DNA from 4 places in the Shinella sp. WSC3-e genome. Region 4 is predicted to be linked to each of the others. Evidence: predicted binding sites of a transcription regulator. Region 4 holds the regulator's gene; each other region holds the start of a gene.

Region 1 (4,673 bases), 1.7 Mb from region 4:
GTTGAGGCCGGATTTCAGGTGCAGAATAGGAGCACCGCGAAAGCCAGCCGTAGCGAGCACCCGGTTAGGTAAGGATGTGTCGATAACTGAAAAAAGCTAGTGCCTACAGTCGGTTATCGGGAAATCGGATACCCCCGGATAAACAAAGGATAGGCGATAAGGCGTCGCTTAAAATCCCTCGGCCTTGGCTGTGCGGGTTCGATCCCCGCCGCCCGCACCATGCGGCACCCACGGGGTGTCGCAAGTCCTTTGTGGCGGTGATTCGCAGCCGGCCGGCGAAAGGACAGAGCGGCGCGGGTTGCGTGGCTCCTGCAGTCGGAAACCGTCGTTTTTCTGCCGATGCCAGGGCGGACTGTGCCGGTCTTGCAACACAGTTGCTTCCTTCGGCGCCGAAGAGGCGCAATCTATAGGCGAAGTCTTGCCAGGTAAAAGAACTTTCGCTTTTTTAGCGCCCAATGTTTCAATGTGGAGCACCATTGGGGGGCGTAGATGAAATTTCCGAAATACCTGACGAAGGCCTATCTCCAGAAGACCTACGGTTCGCTCAGCGGCGTCGGTGATTTTACGGTTACGCTGACCAAGTTCAGCAAGACCGCCACGACCCTGAAGGCCACCGTTGAAGTCGACAGCAGCTTCGGCGACAGCAAGACCGACATCCTGATGAAGGTCGGCAAGACCACGACGAGCCTGAGCCTGAAGATCGAGGCCGAGGGCTATAGCAGCAAGCTGGCCTATTCCACGGCGCAGACGAAGGCCGGCCTTACCATCAAGGCGACCTACACCGACAGCTTCAATACGAAGATGAACTACAGCCTCAACCTCGAGAAGGATGGGGATTTCAGCAAGTTCAAGCTGGTTTACGCCCTCGGCACCGAAAAGATGACCATCACCTCGACGAAGATTTCCGGCGATGTGGTGACGTTCAAGGCGGTGGACGGTGACGGTGACGTGATCGGCACGGCCAAGATCAACCTCAAGGCCTTCGGCAGCTATTACGACAAATCCGACAAGTATCTCTTCGATTCGTCGAAGACGGCCGAACTCTTCAGCAAGATCCAGCTCAAGTTCACCAGCGTGAAGAAGGCGGGCGAGCCGGCGGACGACGATCACAGCGGCGCCGACGCCTTCGTCTTCAAGAAGATGGCGGCTCCCGACGGCGACCACGACACGGCCGCCTTCGCCGCCCGTCCCTTTGCCATCGAGGATGCCTCGGATGCGGCAGGCTCCGATGCGTTCCACTTCGCAGCGGCGCACGATCTGGGCCAGCCGGTCCACGCATCCGATCTTTTCTGATCGACGATTGAAAACGGCATGACCGAACGGCGGGAGCGGCAACGCTTCCGCCGTTTCCGTTTGGGCTCGCCTCAGCCGGTGACGGCGTTGATGGCGAGGAAGAAGAGGGCGGAGATCGCGGCGGCGGACGGCAGCGTGATGATCCAGGCCCAGACGATGTTGCCGGCGATGCCCCAGCGCACGGCGGTGACGCGGCGCGCGGCGCCGACACCGATGATCGCGCCGGTGATCGTGTGCGTGGTCGAGACCGGGATGCCGAGCCAGGTCGCGGCGAAGAGGGTGATCGCCCCGCCCGTCTCCGCGCAGAACCCCTGCATCGGGTTGAGGCGGGTGATCTTGGAGCCCATCGTATGGACGATGCGCCAGCCGCCCATCAGGGTGCCCAGCGCCATCGCCGCCTGGCAGGTGATGACCACCCAGAAGGGCACGTGGAACTCGTTGCCGAGATAGCCCTGCGAGAACAGCAGCACGGCGATGATGCCCATGGTCTTCTGCGCGTCGTTGCCGCCATGGCCGAGCGAATAGAGCGAGGCCGAGATGAACTGCATGACGCGGAAAGTGCGGTCGACGGCGAACGGCGTCTGGCGCACGAAGAGCCAGGAGACCGTGAGCACGAGGATGAGGGCCAGCAGGAAGCCGATGGCGGGCGACAGGAAGATGGCGCTCGCCGTCTTGATGAGGCCGCTCCAGACGACCGCGTCGAAGCCTGTCTTGGCAAGGCCCGCGCCGACGAGGCCGCCGATGAGGGCGTGCGAGGAGGAGGAGGGGATGCCGAAGATCCAGGTGACGACGTTCCAGATGATCGCGCCCATCAGCGCCGCGAAGATGACGAGCGGGCTGACGATGCCGGGATCGATGATGCCCTTGCCGAGCGTCTCGGCGACATGCAGGCCGAAGAACAGGAAGGCGATGAAGTTGAAGAACGCCGCCCACATGACGGCATATTGCGGGCGCAGCACGCGCGTCGAGACGATCGTGGCGATCGAGTTCGCCGCATCGTGCAGGCCGTTCAGGAAATCGAACAGCAGCGCGATGCCGACGAGGCCGACGAGCAGCGGAAAGGCGAGGGTGGCGTCCATCAGACGTTCTCGATCACGATACCGCTGATTTCATTGGCGACGTCCTCGAAGCGGTCGACGACCTTCTCGAGCTCGCCATAGATCTCGCTGCCGATGATATAGGCCATCGGATCGGTCTTGCCGTATTGCCTGAAGAGGTCCTTGAGGCCCTGGTCGTGCAGCTCGTCCGAGCGGCCCTCGACGCGGGTGACCTCCTCGGCGATCGTGCTGAGGCGGCCGGCATGCACGCCCACCTTGTCGAGCAGCGGAATGGCCTCGGCGATAAGATGGGCGGCCTTGACGACGGCCTCGCCCATTTCCTGCATGCCGGGCTGGAAGCTCGTCTGCTCGTAGAGGCGGATGGTCTTGACCGTCTTGTGCATCATGTCGATGGCGTCGTCCATCGACTGGATCAGGTCCTTGATGTCGCCGCGGTCGAAGGGCGTGATGAAGCTGCGGCGCACGGCGAGCAGCACCTCGCGGGTGATGTCGTCGGCCTTGTCTTCCAGTTCGACGATGCGGTTGCAGTGTCTTTCCATGTCCGGCCCGCCGGCAAGGAGCGACTGCAGGGCTTCGGCAGCGCCGACGACGGTGCGGGAATGCTGCTCGAAGAGATCGAAGAAACGGTCCTCGCGCGGCATGAGTTTGCGAAACAGCGAAAGCATGGGTGCCCCTTACGTGGCTGGGGTTGTCATGCGGCTGTCATAATTGACCGTCAATCCTCTGGAAAGCGCCGATTCCGGCTTGTCACAATTCTCTGCGTGCCTGTGGAAAAGTCGGTCAGGGAACGATCTTGAAGGGCTGCTCGCTGATCGCGACCGCGCCGCTTGCGGCATCGCGGAAGCGGTAGCGCAGCACATAGTCGCCGACCGGCGGGCCGCTGAGATTGAGCGTCAGTTTGGCGAAGACCTCCTGGTTGCGCACGCTGCCCTTGAAGTCGAACGAGCCGAAGGCCTTCTGCTCAGCGAGCACCGTGCCCTTCGGATCGAGCAGTTCCAGGTCGACGGTGAAATGCGATTCGAGCAGGCCTCCGTCGGCCGGCCGCCAGGTGAGGCCGACCGGCTCGACATAGGAGATCAGCGCCTCGCCGGCCTTGAAGCTGGCTTCCGGCCGCACCGCATACATGCCGTAGCCCTCCGGCGCGGCCGAAACGAAGACGGCCTTGCCGATCGAGAAGGGCAGGGTGGCTGCGAAGGCCCCGAAGGCATCGCGGATCGTGTTGTGCGCGCCGACCGTGTCGCCGGCCGCGGCCTGTTCCTCCGCTTTCTTCGCCGCATCCGCGAGGGGACCGGCAAGGGCGAGCGTGGGTGCGAGCGCGGCAGCAAAGGTCATGCGCAACAGGGACTTCGACACGAACATTCCGTCTTCCTCCAGCCGGTTGGCGGCAGGATGCGAAGAAGCATGGCAACAGTCAAGAACGCCCGCAGGTCGTCGCGCGATCAGTTCTTCCAGAAGAGCGGCGTCAGGATGACGAGCACGGTCAGGATTTCGAGGCGGCCGAGCAGCATCAGGAAGGAGAGCACGTAGAGCGCCGCATCGTGGAAGACCGCGAACGTGCCGGCCGGGCCGATCGCCTGCGTGATGCCGGGGCCGACATTCGACAGCGAGGTGGCGGCCGCCGAGACGGCCGTCAGGACGTCATAGCCCATCAGCCCGAGCACGATCGCCCCTACGGCGGAGAGCGCCACATAGGTGATGAAGAACAGGAAGACGCCGCGCTGGAAATCGGCGTCGACCGTCATCGGACCGTAGCGGACGGCATGAATGCCGTCCGGATAGATCAGGCGGTAGAGGCCGGTGCGGATGAAATTGAAGAGGATGATCAGGCGATAGGCCTTCAGGCCGCCGGAAGTGGAGCCTGAACAGCCGCCCATGAAGGTGGCGACGAAGGCGAGCGCCACGATGAAATGGCCCCATTGCGTATAGTCGTCGCTGGCAAAGCCGGTCGTCGAGAGAATGGAGGCGACCGTGAAGAAGGAGTGGGCAAGCGCCTCGTGGAAGCTGACGCCGTTCTCCAGCCGCTGGAATATGCTGGCCGCGAGCGCGAAGAGCACGAGATAGCCGAGGAAGACGCGGATCTGTGGATCGCGCCAGGCATCGATGCGTCCGCGCACGACGAAGAGGATGAGCAGCGAGAAGGGCAGGCTGGAAAGCGTCATGAAGAAGGTGGCGGCCCACAGCAGCGGCAGGCTCTTGAAATAGCCGAAGGAGGCGTCGTGCGTCGAAAGCCCGCCGGTCGCGACCGTCGACATGGCGTGGTTCAGCGCGTCGAAGCGGTTCATGCCGAGCGCGGCATAGATCACGGCGCACAGCAGGGTGATG
Region 2 (4,673 bases), on a different replicon from region 4:
CAGTGAGCATGTTCGTCGGGACTGAGGCCAATAAAGCATCTTATGCATCTATACTTCATCGTTCGAAGGGCCGGCGATACGATCCGGATTGCATACCTAGAACCGCAGGCTGATGCCCGCGCGGCGCAAGAGCCAGTAGAACAGCGCGGTCGCGGCGATGCCGAGCATCATCGCCCACAAGAAACCGGTGTTGCCCTCGCTGAAGGGAAGCCCGCCGGTGTTCATGCCGAAGACGCCGACGACCAGCGTGCCGGGCAGCAATAGCGCGCTCATGACGGCCATTGCCCTCAGGCTCCGGTTGGATTCGTCCGCAAGCTCCGCCGCCATCTCCTCCTGGAGCAGCCGGGCGCGGTCGTTGACCATGACGATTTCGCGGTCAAGCCGTTCCAGCCGCATGGAGAGCCGCCGGAGAACGGCATGGGCATGCTCGGAGAGTGCCCAGTCCTCCCGGTCCTCCTCCTCGAAAAGCGCTACCATGCCCGCGACGGGCCGATGCAGCGAGACGGCGAGGCGCCGCACTTCCTTCAGGCTGCGCCGCTCGTCGCTGAGCCGCTCGGTGACCAGCCGGTCCTCCACCGCGTCGAGGATCGCCGCGGCGTCCTTGAGCCTGATGGCGGTGTTCTTGCAGAAGGCCGCAACGATGGCCTCGAAGAGTTCGTAGGCCGTCGCCGGGCAGAAGCCGTCGGCGAACGAGCGCCGCACCCGGTTCACCGCCTCGACGGGATGTCGCCGGCCGGTGACGAGCAGACGCTCCGACAGGGCGAAATGCAGCCGGCCGATCGTGGTGGAGGTACGCTCCATGTCCTGCTGCAGGTCGGCGACGACGCCGTGAACCGTGCCCGCCTCGTAACCGAGGACGAGGCTTTCGTCATGGCCTTCGAGGATGGAGCGCGCCGCCGCCGGCAACGGGCACTTGCCGGCCAGCCAGCTCAGCATGCGCTGGTCGACGAGATCGACATGCAGCCACACCCAGCCGTCCTCGGCGGCAAGCGCAGCGTCGATGTCCTGCGGGACAATCGGCATGAGCGGACCGCCGGGGTGGCCGCGATAGGCGCCGACCAGGCCCGGCGCCATGCCTCTCTCCCTCTGGTCCAGCAGGTTCAAGTGCGGGAACCGGCGTCAGTAGACTTCCGGGACATACATCTCGTCCGGCGGCTCATGACGGATATAGTCGTCGTTGCGAACGCGCTCCGGCAGCTCGATGGCAGGCTTCGGAATATCCTCGTAGGGGATTTGCGCCAGAAGATGCGCGATGCAGTTGAGGCGCGCCTTCTTCTTGTCGACAGCCTCGACGATCCACCAGGGCGCTTCCGGAATATGTGTGCGCTCCAGCATCTCTTCCTTCGCCTTGGTGTAGTCTTCCCAGTGGACGCGGCTTTCGAGGTCCATCGGGGAAAGCTTCCACTGCTTCAGCGGGTCGTGGATGCGCATGCGGAAGCGGAATTCCTGCTCGTCGTCGGTAATGGAGAACCAGTACTTGATAAGAATGATGCCGGAGCGCACCAGCATGCGCTCGAATTCCGGCACGGAACGGAAGAACTCCTCCAGCTCGTCGTCCGAACAGAAGCCCATGACGCGCTCGACGCCGGCGCGGTTGTACCAGGAGCGGTCGAAGAGGACCATTTCGCCCGCCGTCGGCAGATGCGGCACATAGCGCTGGAAGTACCATTGATTGCGCTCGCGCTCGGTGGGCGCCGGCAGGGCGACGACGCGGCAGACGCGCGGATTGAGGCGCTGGGTGACGCGCTTGATGGCGCCACCCTTGCCCGCGGAATCGCGCCCCTCGAACAGCACCACCACCTTGAGCTTCTTGTGCTGCACCCAATCCTGCAATTTGACCAGCTCGTGCTGGAGGCGGAACAACTCACGGAAATAGACCCGGCGTTCAAGGGTCTGGACGGGCACTTCGGACATGCCTTCGGCGATGAGATCGTCCAGCCGCTCCTCCTCGATCTGCATTTCCAGCTCCTCGTCGAAGCTGTCGGCAATCTCCGCCTTGATGCGGTTGAGATGATCGTCGTTGAACATGGGGCGATATCCTCAAGGGGTGGAAACGGCACCCGGAAGCAGGCGCCACCGGGACGATCGAAGGGCAATCCGCGTCAGGACACCGAAGCAGGCAATGACGACGACGGTGGCTTGGCGGCGCCAGTCGGCGCATGGCCGAAACGACCTGCCCGGCCCGGCTGTTCCGCGCCTTTCCCGCCGGAATCCTATAGGAAACATCGACGACGCTTTTGTGACGAAGCGCAATTCGGCGCCCTCCTGGAACGGCCTCATATCCACTTGTAGCGCTTGAACCGGAAGTACAGCACGCTGCAGAAAATGGCGATTATCCCGAGAACGACGAAGTAGCCGTAACGGGTTTCGAGCTCCGGCATGTTCTCGAAGTTCATGCCGTAAATACCGGCGATCGCCGTCGGTACGGCGAGGATCGCCGCCCAGGAGGCAAGCTGGCGGGTGATCGTGCCCTGCCGCTGCTGCTCGAGCAGATTGCTCGCCTCGAATACCGAGGTGATGACGTCCCTGAGACCGCCGACCGTCTGCTCGACGCGATGCATGTGCTGCAGCGCATCGCGGAAATAGGGCTTCGCCTCGGCATCGAGGCACGGCAGGTCCAGATGCACCAGCTTGCCGCACAGATCGAGCATCGCATCGAGAACACGCTGGAACAGGATGACCTCGCGGCGCAGGCGGAAGATCAGCTTGATCTGGTCCCGGTCGAGAAAGGCGTCGAGCATGGTGCGCTCCATGTCGAGCACGGAATCCTCGATCGTCCGGACGATCGGTAGGTAGCCGTCGACGATGAAATCGAGAATGGCGTGGAGAATATAGTCGGTGCCGTGGCTGAGCGTATGCGGCGACATTTCGAGCCGGCCGCGCAACGCGCCGTGCCCCCGCTCGGATCCGTGCCGCACGGTGATGATATAGCGCTCGCCGACGAAAATGCCGGTGCGCCCATAGACGATCCTGTCGCCTTCGAGCTTCGCCGTCTGGGCGAGCACAAAAATCTGGTCGTCGTAGGCGCTGAGTTTCGGCGTTTGCAGCGGGTTGAGCGCATCGTCGACGGACAGTTCGTGCAGGTCGAAGCGCGCCTTCAGCAGCGCCATTTCCTCGGCGGTCGGCTCATGCAGACCGATCCAGATGAAGTCGTGGGGCTCTGCCGGCACGGCGACGGCGGAAAACGGCACCTCCTCCATGCGGCGTCCTTCGCGATAAAGGCAGGATGCGACGACGGCCATGATGTCTCCCAGCGAATCCGGACGGTCGGGAATGCCCGACCGGGCCAGCAGATAGCGGCCGGTCTTGACAGCCATGTGAAAAGCAGGGAGCGCGATCCTCGCGAAGCCGGGCAGCCCTTTTTCGTTCAGCGCCAGAAGCGCCTGGCGTCGCAGAAGGCATCATGCGCCTCCACCGCGACCTTCAGTATCTCCGCCTCGTCCGCCCCCTTCTTCTGCGGCATCTCTTCGGGAAAGAGGCCGGCCTCGGCGAGGTGCCTCGATGTGTTCGCCCTGTCGTTCAGCACACCGAGAGCGTCCTGCAGCGTTTTCAGCGCCTCGATGAAGTCGCCATAGCGCCGCCGCTGCTTCCTGCCCTGGAAAAGGCTGGCGAAGAACTCGGCTGCATAGCGCAGCTTCTTGGCGTCCTTGCGCATCCTGTGGCGCACCTCGTCATCGAGGTCGGCGAGGTCGCGACCCTGCCTTTTCACCTTCCGCCGCAACCGGTCGAGGGCGGCGATCGCGAAATCACGCAAGGGCATCGCGCGCATTTCCGCCAGCGACGGACGATGATGCCAATCGCCGCAGGCAAGCCATTCCGACAGGTCGAGCATCAACGCCTGTGCCCGGGGCGACGCCAGGGCATCGGTCGCCCTTTCGAAGGCCTCGCGGCGCGCCTGCTCCAGTGCGGCGCGTGCCGCCGCATCCCGTTGTTCGGGGATCAGTACGTCGAGGTCGCGCACCGCGCCCAGAACGCCGGCCAGCCAGCGCAGCTCGTCCTTCAGGTACTCCAGCGCATCGTCCGCGACCACGGGCGCGAACGCGGCCAGCGCCGAACGCAGGCGCCGAAGGGCGACCCGTGCCTGATGCACAACCTCCACATCACCGCGACCGAACAGCATCTCGTTCAGCCTGAACTGGCGAAGGCAAGCGCCGGCGACGACGCGGAATGCCCTCTCCACGTCCATGTCCTGCGACAGAAGGACCGGCTCGGCCGGCGCCGAGGAGAATGCAGGGCCAAGCAGCCTGTAGCCCCGCTCCGCCTTGCTGAGCACGCCGGGACGCAGCGGCGCCTCGGCGGCGACCCCGCGCGCGTAGGAAAAAAGAGCGGCGGGATCGCCCGACTTCAGCTCCAGCTCGATCTCGCAGACCGGCGTGTGCCTATCGCCGGCGGCGATCTCGCCCCGATCGAGCACGAGCTCGATCTGCGCCTCCCGCCAGGATACGAGCCAGGTCATCCGCGTGACGGCAACCTCGAACACCGGACGCAGTACCCGTGCCCGCTCGCCGAGAAGGGCTTTCAGCGGCGTCGTGTCGTCGAGGACAGGCACGTCGCTTTCGACGAGCTGCTCCCATTCCGGACGCACGAAGAGGCTGGCCGCGCTCTCGCCCGCGGCCTTGACGGTCTGGATGCGCTGGTCGCCCGTCCGGCGGATGCGCAAGGAGAAGCCGGCA
Region 3 (4,673 bases), 910 kb from region 4:
CTGGTGCTGGCGGTGGGCGTCGCCGTCGTGCAGTTCTGGCCGGACTACTGGATGGTCGTGCTTGTCGCCGTCATCTTCTTCGCCGGCCAGTTCGTCGAGGGCAACATCCTGCAGCCCAAGCTCGTCGGCTCGCGCGTCGGCCTGCATCCGGTCTGGCTGATGTTCGCGCTGGTCGCCTTCGGCGCGCTCTTCGGCTTCGTCGGCCTGATGATCGCCGTGCCGGCGGCCGCCGCCGTCGGCGTGCTTGTCCGCTTCGGCCTGCAGCGTTACCTTGACAGCGACCTTTATTATGGGGCGAGCAAGCCCGTCCTGCTCGAAGAGAGCACGCCGGAGGAATGACCGGCGGCAAGGCCGCGCCAGGCGGAGCGGCGTTCGCCCGGACTTGCGCCAGAACGAAGAGTTGGTATCCGAGTAGCACCATGACATCGCGCAAGACAGCCGAACAGTTGCCGCTGGCCTTCGGGCACGACCCCGCGACGGGGCGTGACGACCTTCTGGTCGCCGAGCCGGTCGATGCCGCCGTGGCGATGATCGACGCCTGGCCGCACTGGCCTTCGCCCGTCGTCGTCATCGCAGGCCCCGTCGGCTCGGGAAAGTCGCACCTTGCCGCCATCTGGCGCGAGAAGGCGGGTGCCGAGATCATCGAGGCGAAGGCGGGCAGGGGCGCCGAGGCGGCCGCCGAGCGCGGCCCCGTGCTCATCGAGGACGCCGACCGCGCCGGTTTCGACGACCGCGCGCTCTTCCACATCATCAACAATGTGCGCCAGCACGGCCATACGCTGCTGATCACCAGCCGGCTGTGGCCGATGTCCTGGCCAGTCGAGCTGGCGGACCTGCGCTCGCGCCTGAAGGCCGCAACGGTGGTGGAGATCGGCGAGCCGGACGACGAACTGCTCTCGCAGGTCATCATAAAGCTCTTCGCCGACCGCCAGCTCTTCGTCGATGAGAGGCTCGTCGCCTATATCGTCGCGCGCATGGAGCGCTCGCTGGAGGCCGCCCAGACGCTCGTCGAACGCCTCGACCGGCTGGCGCTCGCCCGCGGCAGCCGGATCACCCGCACGCTGGCGCAGGAAGTGCTCGGCGAAATGGTCGGCGGCGAGGAGTGAGCCGGAGAGTTCAAGCCGGCATCCGGTGATCCCCCCTGGCCTGCCGATCATCTCCCCCTCAAGGGGCAGGGCTATCGCCTATGGAAGGAAACCGTCGCCCCATCCCCTTCTCCCCCGCGGGGAGAAGGTGCCGGCAGGCGGATGAGGGGGATGGTAAAGCCGCAAAGGCTCGATCCGAGCCACCCCCTCATCCGACCCTTCGGGCCACCTTCTCCCCGCGGGGGAGAAGGGGAGAGCGGCGATGCCGCATTCCACGACAGGTGATCGCCTTGTCCTCAGGGCGGGGGCGGGATGGCCTGCCTGCCAGGAGGAACATCCGGCGATTGCTCGGCGAATTCCACCGACCCCGGATTGACTGTCACAGTTCCGTCGTCAAACTGCGCTAAGCGGTTCGGGGAAAAGTGGAAATCGGTTTCCGTCCGAACCCGCGTGGAAAGCATGCGGCCGATCTGGCGGCAAAGTGGGGCGGACTCTCCAATGGATACAGCGACTTCGGAACATGCGCAGGAAAAGCCTGTCGAGCAGGTGCCGCCGCCGGAAGGGGCGAGCGCCGATGTCGCGGCCCTGATGGCAAGCCCCGAACGCTTCATCAACCGCGAATTCTCCTGGCTGCAGTTCAATCGCCGCGTGCTCGAGGAAACGCTGAACACCGCCCATCCGCTCCTGGAGCGCGTGCGCTTCCTGTCGATCTCGGCCGGCAACCTCGACGAGTTCTTCATGGTGCGCGTCGCCGGCCTCGAGGGCCAGGTGCGCCAGGGCGTCGGCATCCGCAGCCCCGACGGCAAGACCTCGGCCGAGCAGCTCGACGATATCCTCAAGGAGATCGACAATCTGCAGATGGAGCAGCAGGCCTCGCTTGCCGTGCTCCAGCAGTACCTCGCCAAGGAGGATATCCTGATCGTCCGCCCGACCGCGCTCACCAGCGACGACAAGGTCTGGCTGCAGCAGGAATTCACCCAGTCGATCTTCCCCGTTCTGACGCCGCTCTCCATCGACCCGGCGCACCCGTTCCCGTTCATCCCCAATCTCGGCTTCTCGATCGGCCTGCAGCTGGAAAGCACGACGGGCAAGGAGCCGATGACGGCGCTGCTGCGCCTGCCGGTGGCGCTCGACCGCTTCATCCGCCTGCCCGACGCCAAGGGCGCAATCCGCTATATCACGCTGGAGGACGTCGTCGGCCTCTTCATCGGCAAGCTCTTCCCCGGCTATATCGTGCGCGGCTCGGGCACCTTCCGCATCATCCGCGACAGCGATATCGAGGTGGAGGAAGAGGCCGAAGACCTCGTGCGCTTCTTCGAGACGGCGCTGAAGCGCCGCCGCCGCGGTTCGGTGATCCGCATCGAGACCGATTCGGAAATGCCCGAATCGCTGCGCCGCTTCGTCGTCGGCGAACTGAACGTGCCGGACAACCGCGTGGCCGTCCTGCCCGGCCTTCTCGCCCTCAACACGCTGTCGGAAATCGCCAAGGCGCCGCGCGACGACCTCCGGTTCGAGCCCTACAATGCCCGATTTCCCGAGCGCGTCCGCGAGCATGCCGGAGACTGCTTCGCCGCCATCCGCGAAAAGGACATGGTCGTCCACCACCCCTACGAAAGCTTCGACGTGGTGGTCCAGTTCCTTCTCCAGGCTGCGCGCGATCCTGACGTTCTGGCGATAAAGCAGACGCTCTACCGCACCTCCAACGACAGTCCGATCGTGCGCGCGCTGATCGACGCGGCCGAGGCCGGCAAGTCGGTGACGGCGCTGGTGGAATTGAAGGCCCGCTTCGACGAGGAGGCCAACATCCGCTGGGCGCGCGACCTGGAGCGCGCCGGCGTGCAGGTCGTCTTCGGCTTCATCGAACTGAAGACCCATGCCAAGATGTCGATGGTCGTGCGCCGCGAGGAGGGCAAGCTGCGCACCTACTGCCACCTCGGCACGGGCAACTACCACCCGATCACGGCGAAGATCTACACCGACCTTTCCTTCTTCACCTGCAACCCGACCATCGCCAGCGACATGGCGAACATCTTCAACTTCATCACCGGCTACGGCGAACCGGAGGCCGGCATGAAGCTCGCCTTCTCGCCCTATACGCTGCGCCCGCGCATTCTCCGCCACATCGAGGAGGAGATCGCCCATGCGAAGAACGGCGCGCCGGCGGCGATCTGGATGAAGATGAACTCGCTGGTCGATCCCGACATCATCGACGCGCTCTACCGCGCGAGCCAGGCGGGCGTGGAGATCGACCTCGTCGTGCGCGGCATCTGCTGCCTGCGTCCGCGGGTTCCCGGCCTTTCCGACAATATCCGCGTCAAGTCCATCGTCGGCCGCTTCCTCGAACATTCCCGTATCTTCTGCTTCGGCAACGGCCACGGGCTTCCCTCGGACAAGGCGCTGGTCTATATAAGTTCCGCGGACATGATGCCGCGCAACCTGGACCGGCGAGTCGAGACACTCGTGCCCTTGATCAACCGGACGGTGCATGAGCAGGTTCTCTCGCAGATCATGCTGGGCAATCTCATCGATAACCAGCAGAGCTACGAGATTCTTGCGGACGGAACGTCCCGGCGCATGGAAGTGCAGCCCGGTGCCGAGCCGTTCAACGCTCAGCACTACTTCATGACCAATCCCAGCCTGTCCGGCCGGGGTGAGGCCCTGAAGTCCAGCGCACCGAAGGCGATCGCGGGCTGGCAAGGCCGCCGGAAGAAGTAAACTGGATATGCATGGTTGAGTCTGAAGCCCAGGGGCGTTTGCCTGGAATTGCCCCGGTGTCAGTCGTGGATATCGGTTCCAACTCGATTCGCCTCGTGATCTACGAGGGCATGAGTCGGTCGCCGGCCATCCTGTTCAACGAGAAGGTCATGTGCGGCCTCGGCAAGGGTATTGCCAAGACCGGCCGCATGGATCCGGCCAGCGTGGAGCGGGCGCTGGCGGCGCTGCATCGTTTCAAGGCCCTGTCCTGGCAGGCGCGCGCCTCCACCATGTTCGCGCTGGCGACCGCCGCCGCGCGCGAGGCGGAGAACGGGCCCGATTTCATCCACCAGGCAGAGCTCATCCTCGGCCAGAAGGTCCGCGTCCTGACCGGCGAGGAGGAGGCCTATTTCTCCGCGCTCGGCATCGTCAGCGGCTTTCATGATCCGGACGGCATCGTCGGCGACCTCGGCGGCGGCTCGCTGGAGCTGATCGACGTGGCGGGCGCCATGATCGGCCGTGGCATCACGCTGCCGCTCGGCGGCATCCGGCTTTCGGAAGCCTCCGGCGGCTCGCCCGCCCAGGCCCGCATCGTCGCGCGAAAATACCTGCGCACCGCCAATCTCCTGAAGAACGGCGCCGGCCGCGCCTTCTACGCCGTCGGCGGCACCTGGCGCGCCATCGGGGCGCTCCACATGGAGGTGCAGAACTACCCGCTGCACATGATCCAGGGCTACGAGCTCGGCTTTTCCGACGCCATGGATTTCCTGGCGGACATCGTGACGGCCAAGGACCAGAAGGACCCCGCCTATGCGGCGATCTCCAAGGGCCGCCGCAACCTCCTGCCGTTCGGCGCCGTCGCCCTGCAGGAGACGATCGCGATCATGAAGCCGT
Region 4 (4,673 bases):
TCTACGATCCGGCGATCGACGTCGTGGAACTGCGCGCCCGCGTCGGCATGGTCTTCCAGAAGCCGAATCCCTTCCCGAAGTCGATCTACGAGAACGTCGCCTACGGGCCGCGCATCCATGGCCTTGCCAAGTCGAAGGCAGACCTCGACGCCATCGTCGAGCGGAGCCTGCAGAAGGCTGGCCTGTGGAACGAGGTGAAGGACCGCCTGCAAGAGGGCGGCACCGGCCTCTCCGGCGGCCAGCAGCAGCGCCTGTGCATCGCCAGAGCCGTCGCCGTCAGCCCCGAAGTCATCCTGATGGACGAGCCCTGCTCGGCGCTCGATCCGATCGCGACCGCCAAGGTCGAGGAGCTGATCCACGAGCTGCGCGCCAACTTCACCATCGTCATCGTGACGCACTCGATGCAGCAGGCGGCCCGCGTCTCGCAGCGCACCGCCATGTTCCACCTCGGCAACCTCGTCGAGGAGAACGACACCGACAAGATGTTCACCAATCCGGATGACCAGCGCACGCAGGACTACATCATGGGCCGCTTCGGCTGACGGCTGACGCTGAACCCCTGAACCCCGAGTGCATTAAGGACAAAGCCATGTCATCGAGCCATATCGTCTCCATCTACGACGAAGAACTGAAATACCTTTCCCGCCGCATCTCCGAAATGGGCGGCACGGCCGAGCAGATGGTGGCCGATTCCGTCCGAGCGCTCGTCACGACGGATGCCGCGCTGGCCCAGAAGGTCATCTCCGAGGACGTCATCCTCGACACCGCCGAACGCCAGATCAACGACAAGGCGATCGTCACCATCGCCAAGCGCCAGCCGATGGCGGCGGACCTGCGCGAGATCATGGGGGCGATCCGCATCGCCGCCGAGCTGGAGCGCGTCGGCGACCTCGGCAAGAACACCGCCAAGCGCGTCATCGCCGTCCAGAGCTCCGGCATGCCGCGCAAGCTGGCCCGCGGCCTCGAGCACCTCGCCGAGCTCGCGCTGATGCAGCTCAAGGAAGTGCTCGACGTCTACGCCACCCGCTCGATCGAGAAGGCCAAGGCCATCCGCGAGCGCGACGACGAGATCGATGCGATCTATACCTCGTTGTTCCGCGAGCTCCTCACCTACATGATGGAAGACCCGCGCAACATCACGCCCTGCACGCATCTCCTGTTCTGCGCCAAGAACATCGAGCGCATCGGCGACCATGCGACCAACATCGCCGAAACCATCTACTACATGGCGACCGGCTCGCAGCCGGAGGGCGAGCGTCCTAAGGACGATACCTCGACCTCCGTCGTCGCGGCCGGCGTCGCCGACGCGTCCGAGTAAAGAGAGCAGGATTCGCTTCATGGTGCCCAGAATTGCCGTCGTGGAAGACGAGGAGGCTCTCAGCGTCCTCCTGCGTTACAATCTGGAAGCGGAAGGTTTCGAGGTCGATACGATCCTCTCCGGTGACGAGGCCGAGATGCGCTTGCAGGAGCGCATGCCGGACCTCCTCATCCTCGACTGGATGCTGCCCGGCGTCTCCGGCATCGAACTGTGCCGGCGCCTGCGCCAGCGTCCGGAAACCGAGCGCCTGCCGATCATCATGCTGACGGCGCGCGGCGAGGAGAGCGAGCGCGTGCGCGGCCTTGCCACCGGCGCGGACGACTATGTGGTCAAGCCCTTCTCGACGCCGGAACTCGTCGCCCGCGTGCGGGCGATGCTGCGCCGGGCCAAGCCCGAGGTTGTCTCGACGGTGCTGCGTTGCGGCGACATCGAGCTCGACCGCGAGACACACCGCGTCCACCGCCGCACCCGCGAGGTCCGCCTCGGCCCGACGGAGTTCCGTCTCCTGGAATTCCTGATGACCTCGCCCGGCCGCGTCTTCTCGCGCTCGCAGCTTCTCGATGGCGTCTGGGGCCACGACATCTATGTCGACGAACGCACCGTCGACGTGCATGTGGGGCGCCTGCGCAAGGCGCTCAACTTCGCCAACATGCAGGACGTCATCCGCACCGTGCGCGGCGCGGGCTATTCGCTGGAGGCCTGAGCGAACGGGATTCCTCCCAAGGACGGAAATGGGCCCTCAGGGGCCTGTTTGCGTTTGTGCGGGGCCGGCGGATGAGGGGCTATCCTGCGCCGCAAACGAAAACGGACCCTTTCGGGCCCGCATCGCATGTCCTGCCGTGGGAAACGTTACCGCATCCGCCGGCGCTCGGCCGAGGGCTGGTAGGCGAGGCGCTGGTGGTAGGTGCAGTAGGGCGAGTTGTCCGGGGACTCGTTGCCGCAGAAGTGGAAGTCGTCGTTGAGCGGGTCGCCGATCGGCCATTTGCAGGTGCGTTCGGTGAGCTGGGTCAGCTCCAGCCGGCGCGACATCGGCACGACCACGTTGTTGCCGTTGGCCGGAACCGGGAGCTGCTCGGCCTGCGTCTCGAAATCGATCTCTTCCTTGGGGATGGTGTTGCCGGCCGGGCGGGCGACGGCACGGGTGGTGACCGGACGGGCCGCGAAGTTCGACGGGCGCGGCGTCGCCGGGGCCGGGCGCTTCGGGCGTGCCGCGGCCTGCGTGCCGCCGGCCTTGGCGCGGCCGGGCAGGTTCAGCCGGTGCACCTTGCCGATGACTGCGTTGCGGCTGACGCCGCCGAGCTGCGCCGCGATCTGGCTCGCGCTCAAGCCCTCGCTCCAGAGTTTCTTGAGTTTCTCGACGCGCTCGTCTGTCCAGTTCATGTTTTCGTCTCCGCTCGGCGCCCAGGATGCGGGAATCCCTCGTCGTGTTCCGGACGGGTCCGGAACCTGAACGCCCTAACTCTTTTGGTGACTAGTTCCGCCGCATGCAGTCTAGTAATTGGTCTTTAACCTAGAGACCGGTGGACTCTGTGACAAGAGTCGCCGGAATCCGGGCGAATCGATTTCGGAGTTTTCCCCAACTTGCTGGTCGGGTGTGACTCGATAGAGACACCTTCCGTGCGTGCCGCGAATCCTCACCTTGCGGGATGTTCAGCGCCATTTCGGGCGCGATTTTGTTGACATCCCAATGGGAAATGCCGATAGTGCGGCATGCCGCCGAAAGGCGGCTTTTGGTTTTTCTGAAGCCCGGAAAAGTCAAGCCGCATTCCTGTTTTTCCGCATCTCTTTTCGGAGGATCCGTGCATGGCCGATGTCGCGCCGCTCTATGAAACCTATATGCGTGCGCCGCTCAGGTTCACGCGCGGGGAGGGCGTGTGGCTGATCACCGAGGATGGCGAGCGATATCTCGATTTTGCCGCCGGCGTCGCCGTCAATTCGCTGGGCCATGCACATCCCCATCTCGTCGCCGCGCTGAAGGACCAGGCCGACAAGGTCTGGCACCTGTCGAACCTCTACGAGGTTCCGGGCCAGGAAAGCCTTGGCCGCCGGCTGACGGAGGCAACCTTCGCCGACAAGGTGTTCTTCACCAATTCGGGCGCCGAGGCGCTGGAATGTGCGATCAAGACGGCGCGGCGCTACCATTTCGCCAAGGGCCATGCCGGCAAGTACCACATCATCACCTTCGAAGGCGCCTTCCACGGCCGCACGATCGCGACGATCGCCGCCGGCGGTCAGGAGAAGTATATCGAGGGCTTCGGCCCCAAGGCGCCGGGCTTCCTCAAGGTTCCCTTCGGCGATATCGCGGCCGTCAAGGATGCGATCACCGAGGAAACGGCGGGCATCCTGATCGAGCCGGTGCAGGGCGAGGGCGGGCTGCGCCCGGTGTCGAAGGAGTTCATGCAGGAGCTGCGCCAGCTCTGCGATGAATACGGCCTGCTGCTCATCCTGGATGAGGTGCAGACCGGTGTCGGCCGCACGGGGCGCCTCTTCGCCCATGAATGGGCAGGGGTGACGCCCGACATCATGGCGATCGCCAAGGGCATCGGCGGCGGCTTCCCGCTCGGCGCCTGCCTTGCCACGAACGAGGCGGCGGCCGGCATGGTCGCCGGCACGCACGGCTCCACCTATGGCGGCAACCCGCTCGCGATGGCCGTCGGCAATGCCGTGCTCGACGTGGTGCTGGAAGACGGTTTCCTCGAGCATGTGCGCGACGTCGCGCTCGTCTTCCGCCAGGGGCTGGCCGCGCTGAAGGACCGTTTCCCCGACGTCATCGAGGACATTCGCGGCGAGGGCCTGATGCTCGGCATCAAGGCGAAGATCCCGGTCGCCGACCTGCTGAAGGGCGTGCGGGCGGAAAACCTGCTGGCCGTGCCGGCGGGCGACAACGTGCTGCGGCTGCTGCCGCCATTGACCGTGACCGCCGAAGAGGCGCGCGAGGGGCTTGCCCGCATCGAGCGGGCGGCGGAAAAGCTGACGGCCGCCAAGGCCGCGTAAGCAGCGAACGGACAGACAGGACATATCATGGCCAAGCATTTTCTCGACCTTTCCGCCGTTTCGGAAAGCGATCTCCGCGTCATCATGGACGATGCGCACACGCGCAAGGCCGCCAGCAAGGCCGGCACCGAAGCCAAGCCGCTCGCCGGCAAGATGCTCGCGATGATCTTCGAGAAGCCCTCCACCCGCACGCGCGTCTCCTTCGACGTCGGCATGCGCCAGCTCGGCGGCGAGACGCTGTTCCTGTCGGGCACGGAGATGCAGCTCGGCCGCGCCGAGACGATCGGCGACACGGCCAAGGTCCTCTCGCGCTATGTCGATGCCATCATGATCCGCACGACGGACCATGCCCGCCTGCTGG

Evidence for each region. Region 4 encodes PhoB, which activates phosphate uptake and scavenging genes when phosphate is short. Its sites were predicted from a motif close to TGTCATNNANCTGTCAT; they were not measured.
Region 1: the regulator PhoB is predicted to act here: its motif matches at 3,041-3,057, upstream of AABF56_RS06460 (DUF47 domain-containing protein).
Region 2: the regulator PhoB is predicted to act here: its motif matches at 2,229-2,245, upstream of ppk2 (polyphosphate kinase 2).
Region 3: the regulator PhoB is predicted to act here: its motif matches at 1,463-1,479, upstream of AABF56_RS02625 (RNA degradosome polyphosphate kinase).

Annotation. Positions count from the first base shown of each region.
Region 1 covers NZ_OZ000530.1:1,266,961-1,271,633, forward strand. The annotation lists gene AABF56_RS06450 (hypothetical protein) at 490-1,293, shown strand; gene AABF56_RS06455 (inorganic phosphate transporter) at 1,365-2,372, opposite strand; gene AABF56_RS06460 (DUF47 domain-containing protein) at 2,372-3,016, opposite strand; gene AABF56_RS06465 (hypothetical protein) at 3,132-3,710, opposite strand; gene AABF56_RS06470 (TrkH family potassium uptake protein) at 3,791-4,673, opposite strand, start outside.
Region 2 covers NZ_OZ000533.1:193,614-198,286, forward strand. The annotation lists gene AABF56_RS29640 (CorA family divalent cation transporter) at 97-1,074, opposite strand; gene ppk2 (polyphosphate kinase 2) at 1,120-2,028, opposite strand; gene AABF56_RS29650 (magnesium and cobalt transport protein CorA) at 2,277-3,242, opposite strand; gene AABF56_RS29655 (CYTH and CHAD domain-containing protein) at 3,368-4,673, opposite strand, start outside.
Region 3 covers NZ_OZ000530.1:525,644-530,316, forward strand. The annotation lists gene AABF56_RS02615 (AI-2E family transporter) at 1-339, shown strand, start outside; gene hdaA (DnaA regulatory inactivator HdaA) at 420-1,106, shown strand; gene AABF56_RS02625 (RNA degradosome polyphosphate kinase) at 1,584-3,800, shown strand; gene AABF56_RS02630 (Ppx/GppA family phosphatase) at 3,812-4,673, shown strand, end outside.
Region 4 covers NZ_OZ000530.1:4,335,279-4,339,951, forward strand. The annotation lists gene pstB (phosphate ABC transporter ATP-binding protein PstB) at 1-542, shown strand, start outside; gene phoU (phosphate signaling complex protein PhoU) at 590-1,318, shown strand; gene phoB (phosphate regulon transcriptional regulator PhoB) at 1,338-2,021, shown strand; gene AABF56_RS21260 (GcrA family cell cycle regulator) at 2,168-2,698, opposite strand; gene AABF56_RS21265 (aspartate aminotransferase family protein) at 3,122-4,312, shown strand; gene argF (ornithine carbamoyltransferase) at 4,340-4,673, shown strand, end outside.